2 regions of the Cobetia sp. QF-1 genome follow, and region 2 is predicted to be linked to the other one. Evidence: predicted binding sites of a transcription regulator. Region 2 holds the regulator's gene; the other holds the start of a gene.
The links. The regulator LexA, encoded in region 2, represses DNA repair genes until DNA is damaged. The targets are predictions, from matches to a motif close to TACTGTNTANNTANACAGTA.
Positions count from the first base shown of each region.

Region 1: a site for LexA is predicted at 3,039-3,058, ahead of recN (DNA repair protein RecN). Genes of this name have one in related genera too.

Region 1 covers NZ_NBVS01000005.1:50,922-56,271, forward strand. The annotation lists gene dnaK (molecular chaperone DnaK) at 1-1,920, opposite strand, end outside; gene grpE (nucleotide exchange factor GrpE) at 2,135-2,764, opposite strand; gene recN (DNA repair protein RecN) at 3,140-4,810, shown strand; gene fur (ferric iron uptake transcriptional regulator) at 4,971-5,350, opposite strand, start outside.
Region 2 covers NZ_NBVS01000001.1:456,810-462,159, reverse strand. The annotation lists gene topA (type I DNA topoisomerase) at 1-2,450, shown strand, start outside; gene CFN46_RS02035 (DUF6586 family protein) at 2,450-2,929, shown strand; gene CFN46_RS02030 (hypothetical protein) at 3,127-3,366, shown strand; gene lexA (transcriptional repressor LexA) at 3,478-4,107, opposite strand; gene CFN46_RS02020 (TetR/AcrR family transcriptional regulator) at 4,626-5,303, shown strand; gene CFN46_RS02015 (L,D-transpeptidase) at 5,303-5,350, shown strand, end outside.

The DNA of each region.
Region 1 (5,350 bases), on a different contig from region 2:
GGACTTCTTGTCGTCGTTGACTTCCTCGTACTCGGCGTCAACCACGTCATCGTCCTGCTTCTGAGCAGACTCGCCTTCGGCTGCCTGCTCGCCCTGAGCACTCTGCTCGGCGTAAAGCTTCTGCGCCAGGTTGCCGGAAGCTTCGGTCAGCGCGTCCAGCTTGGACTGGATAGCATCCTTGTCATCGCCCTTCAGCGCTTCTTCAAGCTCAGAGATGGCCGTCTCGATAGCTTCCTTCTCGCTGGCTTCTGCCTTGTCACCGGCTTCGGTCAGTGTCTTCTTGGTCGCATGGATCATGCCGTCGGCCTGATTGCGCAGCTGGACCATTTCCTCGAACTTCTTGTCTTCGTCCGCGTTGGCCTCAGCGTCGCGCACCATCTGTTCGATCTCTTCGTCGGACAAGCCGCTAGAAGATTTGATGACGATGGACTGCTCTTTACCGGTGGCCTTGTCCTTGGCGGACACGTTCAAGATACCGTTGGCATCCAGATCAAAGGCAACTTCGATCTGCGGAACGCCACGCGGTGCCGGCGGAATGTCAGCCAGATCGAAGCGACCCAGAGACTTGTTCTGTGCGGCTTGCTTGCGCTCACCCTGCAGGACATGGATGGTCACCGCGCCCTGATTGTCGTCAGCGGTGGAGAACACCTGAGACTTCTTGGTCGGGATGGTGGTGTTCTTCTCGATCAGCGGGGTCAGCACGCCACCCATGGTCTCGATGCCCAGCGTCAGCGGAGTCACGTCGAGCAGCAGCACGTCCTTGACGTCGCCACCCAGCACACCGCCCTGGATGCCGGCGCCAACAGCGACCGCTTCATCCGGGTTGACGTCCTTGCGAGCTTCTTTACCGAAGAACTCAGCCACCTTGGACTGGACCAGCGGCATGCGCGTCTGACCACCGACCAGAATCACGTCGTCGATTTCAGCAGCTGTCAGGCCAGCATCAGCCAAAGCGGTCTTGCACGGCTTCAGCGAGCGTGCGACCAGCTCATCAACCAGAGACTCAAGCTTGGAACGAGTCACCTTGACGTTCAGGTGCTTCGGGCCGGTGTTGTCTGCAGTGATGTACGGCAGGTTGACGTCAGTCTGCTGGGCGCTGGACAGCTCAATCTTGGCCTTCTCGGAAGCTTCCTTCAGGCGCTGCATGGCAAGGTTGTCGCCAGACAGATCGATGCCACTATCAGCTTTGAACTGATCCACGAGGAAGTTGATCAGATACATGTCGAAATCTTCGCCACCCAGGAAGGTATCGCCATTGGTGGCCAACACTTCAAATTGGGTTTCGCCGTCAACATCAGCAACTTCGATGATGGAGATATCGAAGGTACCGCCACCCAAGTCATAGACAGCGATGGTCTTGTCACCACGAGACTTGTCCATGCCATAGGCGAGTGCGGCTGCCGTCGGCTCGTTGATGATGCGCTTGACTTCAAGGCCCGCGATACGACCGGCGTCCTTGGTCGCCTGACGCTGGGAGTCGTTGAAGTATGCCGGCACGGTGATGACGGCTTCGGTCACTTCTTCGCCCAGGTAGTCTTCGGCGGTCTTTTTCATCTTCTTGAGGATTTCCGCACTGATCTGCGGCGGTGCCATGCGCTTGTCTTTTACCTGGACCCAAGCATCGCCATTGTCAGCTTCGACAATCTTGTACGGCACCATCTTGATGTCTTTCTGAACCACATCATCCTTGAACTTGCGACCGATCAGACGCTTGACCGCATAGAGAGTGTTCTCCGGATTGGTCACTGCCTGGCGCTTGGCCGACTGACCCACGAGGATCTCGTTGTCGTCGGTGTAGGCAACGATGGACGGCGTTGTACGGCCGCCTTCAGCGTTCTCGATGACCTTGGTCTTGTCGCCGTCGAGCACTGCCACACAAGAGTTGGTAGTACCCAAGTCAATACCGATGATGCGTCCCATAATCATATACCTCGAATCTGTTGCTAGCCTGAAAGATAAATCTGGATGTCGGTACCTTGTATCGGTACCTGAACTTGCTTCAATAGGTGGGGTCACGTGCTGGGGTTTCAAGGGCCGTGATTGCATTTTTTATCTGCATAATCACCCCTCAGCCCCCGTAGGGCGGGCATATGGTCCTTCCTCAACCAATAGACCCACCTCCCCACACCGCGCTCTAAGGCGCCTTGCTGACCGCCACCATGGCCGGACGAACAAGACGACCGTTCAGGGTGTAGCCCTTCTGCATCACATCGATGACGCTATTCGGCTCGGCATCCGGGGATGGCACCATTGCAACCGCCTGATGGTATTCCGGATCGAAGGGCTCGCCATGCGGGTCAAGCTGCTCGACGCCGGACTTGACCAGAGCATCCAGCTGCATTTTCAAGGTCATCTCAATGCCCTCGATATGCGTCTGGGCTGCCTCATCGCTGCTCATGGATTCGAGCGCCTTTTCAAGCGAGTCGATCACCGGCAGCATTTCCTTGATGAACTTCTCCAGCGCGAACTTGCGCGCCTTCTCGGCTTCCTGCTCCGCACGGCGACGCGAATTCTGGGCGTCAGCTGCGGCACGCAATGCCTGGTCTTTCGCTTCCTGTACAGCCTGCTCCAGCTCTTCAACCTGAGCGGCCAACATTTCGGCTTCCGGGTTGTCGACCAATGCACCTTCACTTTCGGAGGCGACATCATCGGCATCCAGCACATTGTCGATCACTTCACCTGCCGGTGTTTCCGGCTGCGGCTCGGCTTCACGATCGGCGCGCTGAAGCTCTTCATCCATCGGGGTCTGCGGGTCCTGAGCCATGCTGATCTCCTGCGGGCCGACGTCTGTGCGCCATTGCCCTCGTTCGCGGCCTGCTGATACTGCCGCGTAAACATGCTGCGGCGAATGACATACAGGCAGGCCATGAGTTGCCTGAAAGAGCAGCAAGGCAAAGCCATTGCTGCCAACCAAAAGCTGTCTGGGCTTCTATATGGGGACAGCACCTTGCTTCTCAAGTCTTGACGGCCGCTTTTCTCTTTCAGGTGCCGTGCGTGGATTGAAGGACACCGAGGTCTGCTGTATAAAAAGCCATATGCACTGTATAAACATACTGTATAGCGACGGCATCGCTTACTCGCGATTTAAATCACGGGTCCTGCCTTGCACGGTGCGCCCCAGCTTCCCCCGGAGGTAGTCATGCTGCTCCAGCTCGCCATTCACGACTTTGCCATTGTCGAGACATTGGAACTCGATTTCCGACGTGGCATGACCGCCATCACCGGTGAGACCGGTGCCGGCAAGTCCATCCTGCTCGGCGCGCTCGGCCTGTGCCTGGGCGAGCGCGCCGACGCCGGTAGCGTACGCCACGGCGCCGAGCGGGCCGACATCATTGCACGCTTTGACATCAGTGGACTGGCCGAAGCTCGCCAATGGCTGGATGAGCGCGAGCTTGGCAGCGACGACTGCTTGCTGCGCCGTGTCATCACGGCCAGTGGCCGCTCCAAAGCCTGGATCAACGGCACGCCCTGCACCATCAGTGACTTACGCGAGCTGGGAGAGTGTCTGATCGACATCCACTCACAGCACGCCCACCACTCGCTACTCAAGGAAGAGACGCATCTGCGCCAGCTGGATGAGTATGCCGGCCTCGAGCCTCAGACAGCTCAGCTACGCGAAGAATTCCGGCAATGGCAAGACGCACATCGGCGGCTCAAACGCATGAGCAATGACGGCGACGAAATACGTGCGCGCCGGCAACTGCTGAGATATCAGGTAGAAGAACTCGACGAACTCGCACTGAGCGAGGGGGAGCTTGAGGCGCTGGAGCAGGAGCAGGAAACTCTGGCCAATGCCGAGCAGACTCTCGAAGAAGCACAAGCCGCTGTCGATTGCTGTGATCACGATGACGAGGGCGCGCTGGTGCGGATCAATCAGGCCGTGACTCGCCTGACGCACTTGCCGGGCAACGAACGAGGCGCACTGGCCAGCGCCCTTGGCATGCTGGATGAAGCACGTATCCAGATTGAGGAAGCCGCACGCGAATTGCATCGCTTCATCGAAGTCACTGAGCTCGACCCCGAGCGTCTCGCCTTTGTCGATGAACGCCTGGGGCGCATTCACCAGATCGCCCGCAAGCATCATGTCATGCCGGACGAACTGCATGGCCTGCATCAACGTCTGAGCGAAGAACTGGAAGGGCTCGGTGGAGACGAAGACGCCATCGAAGTACTACGCGAAGAAGTCGCCAGTCGCCGCGATAGCTGGAAGACATTAGCCACCGAGGTAGGATCCCGACGTACCGCCGCCGCTCCCAGCCTTGCCAGTGACATTCAAGATCAGCTGGCCTTTCTTGGCATGGCCAAGGCGACCTTCGAAGTCGCCATTGAGGCGCGTGAGCGCCCGCAGCCAGAAGGTATGGAGCGCATCCACTTCCGCATTAGCGCCAATCCGGGGCAACCACCCCGCGCACTGGCCAAAGTGGCCTCTGGCGGCGAGCTGTCACGCGTCTCCCTGGCGATTCAGGTCGTCGCGGCGAGTCGCTCAACGATTCCCAGCTTGGTGTTCGATGAGGTGGATGTCGGTATCTCTGGTGCCACGGCGGAGATTGTTGGCCAGTTACTACGCCGCCTGGGTGACAAAGGGCAAGTGTTAACCGTTACTCACCTGCCGCAGGTCGCTGCACAGGCACATCAGCATCTGCATATCGAGAAGCAGGCCGAGAACAACAACACTCGTACTCACATGGAGTTGCTGGACGAGAGCGGTCGAGTGCGTGAGCTGGCACGCATGCTAGGGGGCATTCACCTATCCGAGCAGACCCTGGCTCATGCCCGCGAAATGCTAGGTGCCACCGACAGTCGCCATTAACCCGGCCAATCGGTACCTATTGAGCCAAGCGGCGCAGTCCATTCGTCGCACAGACACTTATCCTTCAGACACACAAACGGCCACCCTTTTGGGGCGGCCGTTTGTGTGTCTGCCTGGCGTGTCAAACACCTACCGCTCGTCATCCCTGACACGATACGCGTTAGCTGTCGCTCTTTGTGCCCTTGGGGCGCACATAGAGAACCAACGCATGCTCGACCAATTCGTAACCGTGCTCCTCGACAATCTCACGCTGACGGCGCTCAATTTCAGGGTCACAGAACTCTATGATCTCACCGCTGTCCAGACATACCATGTGGTCATGGTGTTCTTCCTGGGACAACTCGAAGACAGCATGGCCGCCATCGAAGTTGTGGCGCATCACCAGTCCAGCAGTTTCGAACTGGGTGAGCACACGATATACCGTCGCCAGGCCGACATCTTCGCCAGCCTCCAGCAACGCTTTATACACGTCCTCGGCACTCAAATGTCGATCCATCGATTTCTCGAGGATCTGCAGGATCTTGACTCGCGGTAAGGTTA
Region 2 (5,350 bases):
AGGTCAAGGCCGCTCATAAAGAGAAGAAAGCCAAGACTCAGTTGATCCGCCGTATGGGGGTTGATCCGGAGAATGGCTGGGAGGCGCATTATGAGATCTTGCCTGGCAAGGAAAAGGTTGTCTCGGAACTGACGCGTCTGGCCGAGAAAGCCGACACCATCTATCTCGCGACGGATCTTGACCGCGAAGGTGAGGCTATTGCCTGGCACTTGCGCGAAACCATCGGTGGCGACGAGACGCGCTATAAGCGCGTGGTATTCAACGAGATCACCAAGAAAGCGATCACGGCGGCTTTTGACGAACCCGGCGAGCTGAAGATGGACCGAGTTCATGCACAGCAGGCGCGCCGCTATCTGGATCGCGTGGTGGGCTTTATGGTTTCGCCGCTGCTGTGGGCCAAGGTGGCGCGAGGCCTGTCTGCCGGTCGTGTTCAGTCTGTGGCTGTGCGCTTGATTGTTGAGCGTGAGCGCGAGATTCGCGCCTTCATTCCGGAAGAATTCTGGGATGTGCACGCCGAGCTTGCTGCCGCGAGTGGAGAAGCGATTCGTTTTGAGCTGGCGCGCCAGAACGGCAAGGTCTTCCGGCCGACGAGCGAGAAGGACACGCTTGAGCGTATCGCCTCACTGCGGACTGCAGCACTTGCGATCTCTAATCGCGAAGACAAGCCGACTCGCTCCAAGCCGAATGCCCCCTTCATTACCTCGACACTGCAGCAGGCGGCCAGCGGTCGTCTCGGGTTCTCGGTCAAGAAAACCATGATGATGGCGCAGCGCCTGTATGAAGCTGGCTACATCACTTATATGCGTACTGACTCGACGAATCTGTCGGCGGATGCAGTGGCGACGGCTCGTGATTTCATCAGTGAAGAATATGGCAGTAACTACCTGCCGGAAGCAGCCAACGTTTATTCCAGCAAGGAAGGTGCTCAGGAAGCCCATGAAGCGATTCGTCCTTCTGAGGTGGCCAATCGTGCGACTGATCTCGCGGGTATGGAGCGTGATGCCGAACGGCTCTATGAGCTGATCTGGCGCCAGTTCGTGGCCTGTCAGATGTTGCCGGCTGAGTATCTGTCCTCGACACTGACCATTGAAGTGGATGGTTATGATCTGCGTGCGCGTGGCCGCGTACTCAAGTTCGATGGCTATACTCGTGTCATGAAGCCGATGGGCAAGAAGGAAGAAGATCAGTCGCTGCCCGACCTCGCGATTGGTGAAAAGTTGGATCTAGTGGAGCTGGACCCTCAGCAGCACTTCACCAAGCCGTCGGCGCGCTATACCGAAGCCAGCTTGGTCAAGGAGCTCGAGAAGCGTGGCATCGGTCGCCCCTCGACCTATGCCGCCATCATCTCGACCATTCAGGATCGTGGCTATGTGGCACTGGAAAATCGCCGCTTTTACGCCGAGAAGTTGGGTGACATCGTCACTGATCGTCTCAGCGAATCCTTCAAGGACCTGATGGACTTCGGCTTCACAGCTCGCATGGAAGACCACCTGGATGAGGTGGCCAAGGGGACACGCAACTGGCGTGAACTACTTGATGCCTTCTATGCCGAATTCAAGGCTGAGTTGGATCATGCCCAGTCAGAAGAAGGCATGCGCCCGAATCAGCCGGTGCCAACGAATATTTCTTGCCCGACCTGTGAACGCGAGATGCAGATTCGTACTGCATCCACCGGTGTCTTCCTTGGTTGCTCAGGTTATAACCTGCCACCGAAAGAGCGCTGCAAGACCACCATCGATCTGTTACCAGGCGATGAGGCTGTAGCCGCTGATGCCGATGAAGATGCTGAGACCGACGCGCTACGTGCCAAGCGCCGCTGTCCGATCTGTGCGACGGCGATGGACAGCTACCTGATCGATGAGCATCGCAAGTTGCACGTCTGTGGCAACAGCCCGGATTGTGTGGGACACGAAGTCGAGGAAGGGCACTTCCGTATCAAGGGCTATGATGGTCCAGTGATCGAGTGCGACAAGTGTGGCGCTGATATGCAGCTCAAGACTGGCCGTTTCGGCAAGTACTTCGGCTGTACTAGCGAGACCTGCAAGAACACTCGCAAACTGCTCAAATCGGGTGAGGTCGCACCACCGAAGATGGACCCGATTCCGATGCCGGAGCTCGCCTGTGTCAAGGTTGAGGATCACTACGTGCTGCGTGATGGCGCGAGTGGCTTGTTCATGGCAGCCAGTCAGTTCCCGAAGAATCGTGAGACGCGTCCACCATTGGTGATGGAGCTCAAAGCGCACGCTGACGAGTTGCCGGAGAAGTATCACTTCATCCTCAAGGCGCCGGAGAAGGACCCGGATGGGCGCCCGGCGCAGATTCGTTTCTCGCGCAAGGTCAAGGCGCAGTACGTTATGAGTGACGAGGAAGGTAAGGCGACTGGCTGGAAAGCGACGTTCGAGAATGGCCGTTGGGTTGTCGAGGACAAGCGCAAGGGAGTCAAGGTCTGATGAGTCATCGTGCCCGCACCAACCAACTGCTGTATCAGGCTGAGCTGTTGTTAGCACAGTCGGCGGTGACGGCGGGAGACGAGCACGACATGGCGCGTCGCATGGCAAATGAGGAGGGCGCGCTGGTGCTGTTGGAGCTGGCGCTGTCCTCGTTGCTGGACGAGTTCGCTGTGGTGGCGCGTTGGCCGCAGGACGGCTGGCGCGAACGTTTGACAGCTCCCCCGACACCCGTTGCCGAGATTGAGCAGCTGCGTATTCTGCTCGAACGTCCCGATAGCTGGCTGAGCCAGCTGGTGAGTGACATTGACCGCTTGCATGCTGAGACGGGTGCTGCGCGCCGAGAAGAAGGGCGTGTACGTGGCGATGGTTTGATTATCGCGGCTGCGGCCAATGCCTCATTGGTTGAGCGTCTCACAGAGGTGCTAGCGGCATTCAAGGCCATATTGCCGGGGCTACGCGAGTCGAGTGTCGAGTGGTAGTGATGTCAAGCGGATGACGCTTCGGTATCGCGGGTGCTAGACTGAGCCCATTGTGGCAAGCCCCGCATTCTCAATAGTACGACCATGGCTCTGGCTGTGGTCGTACTTTTTTCTGCGCTGCGTGAGGCCTGTCCACCGTCAAGCTGACGATCACAACGACGCCGGCATCTCAAGAGATGCCGTGCAGGAGGAATGACGTGTCTGATCCCGCCGTACTTGAAATTGTGCAAATGGAAGATGGTGAAGTGATTCTGCGCGCAGCCGAAAGCGAAGGTGAGCCGCTGCTCAGCATTCGCATCTCGGATGAGGCGGCTGATCTGCTGCGTGACAATCGCTTCGAAGTCGCGCGTGAAATGATTGACCATGCCATCACGCGCACGCGCCTGTGGGATGGTGAGGAAGATGAAGATGAGCAGTCAGAAGGTATGGTGCACTGAAGCACTGGCTGCCCATCATTGTCGCTAGTCTCTTAAGCGTTCAGACACGAAAAAACCGCCAATTGGCGGTTTTTTCGTGTCTGAACGCGAGTGAACATCTCGAGAGGCGTATCAGTGAAGACCGCCGTCGCGGATAACGCCAACGCCAAGGCCTTCAATTTCCAGGCTTTCGCTGCGCAGGTCCACCTTGATGGGGGCGAAGTCGGTATTTTCAGCTTCGAGCCATACGTAATGACCATCGCGACGGAAACGCTTGACGGTCACTTCATCCCCGAGACGTGCCACTACTATCTGGCCATCGCGGACATTGGTGGTGCGGTGTACTGCCAGTAGATCACCTTCCAGGATACCGGCATCCTTCATGGAAACACCGCGAACACGTAACAGGTAATCTGCTGCCGGTGAGAAGTAGTCGCTAGGCAGAGGGCAGTGGCGATCGATGTGCTCACTGGCGAGTATCGGGCTGCCTGCTGCGACTTCACCGATGACTGGTAGACCCGGATTGTCATTTTCCTCAGCGTCGGCCAGCGATGGCACGCGAATGCCGCGTGACGTGCCGGGCACCATTTCAATGGCGCCCTTGCGCTTCAATGCGCGTAGATGCTCTTCGGCAGCATTGGGGGAGCGAAAGCCCAGCGCCTGGGCGATTTCGGCACGCGTCGGCGGATAGCCGGAGGATTTGATGGTCTTGATGATGAAATCAAAGACGTCCTGCTGGCGCGGAGTAAGCGGCTGGGTCATGGGCATTGCCTTTGGCCTGGGCGGCATCTTGAGCTGACGGCACGGGGTGTGCATCCATACAACTGTCATTGTATCCAGTCATGGCGGTCATGCAAGGCATCTTGCGAGGTATTCAGCAGGTGTGTGGCTTGATTATGGTAATGAGCATGCGCTTTTAACGTCTTCTCGTAGACCCTTTCTTTTAGCAAACGTCATTCAATACCCATCGGTATTGCGTTCACTGGAAACGCTTGAGTGGTGGAGGCTTAGTTGACCAGACTGAATATCAGCAAGTCCTGAAGCGTTAGGTGTTTGAAACACGAAGAATTGTCAGTGGTAGCATGGCAGGCTAGAATCATTGTGTTTCAAACGAATGTTCGTCAATGGTGGTGTTCGGGTTATCTTGCCTCTCTTCCGCTATCCCCGCGAACCGGTCGTTTGCAGCATGACATGAGAGAGTCGGCACGAGGGACTATCAATGCTCACGTGACTTACGATTCCAGCATTTCATTACGACCACCTGATTAAGGCTTCCGTCCATGGCCCAGACTGACACTGTCACCCGCATCCTTGATACCGCCGAAGTATTGTTTGCCGAGCGCGGATTCGCCGAAACCTCTCTGCGTAATATTACCAGCAAGGCCAAGGTCAATCTGGCGGCGGTGAATTATCACTTCGGTTCCAAGAAATCGCTGATTCAAGCGGTGTTCGCGCGTTACCTCGACCCCTTCAGTGAGCGTTTCCATGCTGCTCTCGACAGTGTCGAGCAAGAGTATGCTGGTCATCAGGTTCCGCTTGAGGTGCTATTGGAAACCATGGCGCGCACCGTGCTTGAAGTGCCTGCAGAGCGGAATAGCCTGCGTACTTTCATGCGCCTGTTGGGGCTTGCCTATACCCAGGGGCAAGGCCACATGCGCCGTTATATTCGTGAGCACTACGGCACGGTCTTCAGTCGCTTTGCCGATCTATTGAAATTGGCCACGCCGGAACTGCCGGACAACGAGCGCTTCTGGCGTCTGCACTTCATGCTCGGCAGTGTCATCTTCACTTTCTCAGGACTTGATGCCCTGCGGGATATCGAAGAGGCCGAGTATGGCCACCACACCTCGGTGCGCGAACTGATTCAGCACATGCGCCCGGTCGTGGTGGCGGCGATGGCAGCGCCGCTGCCAGCTGCCATCGAGCAAAGTGACATGGTCACCCAGGCGGCTAGCTGATGGTCTGTTGGGTTCGGGTCGATCTGAAGCGGCAGTGGCTCGAGATT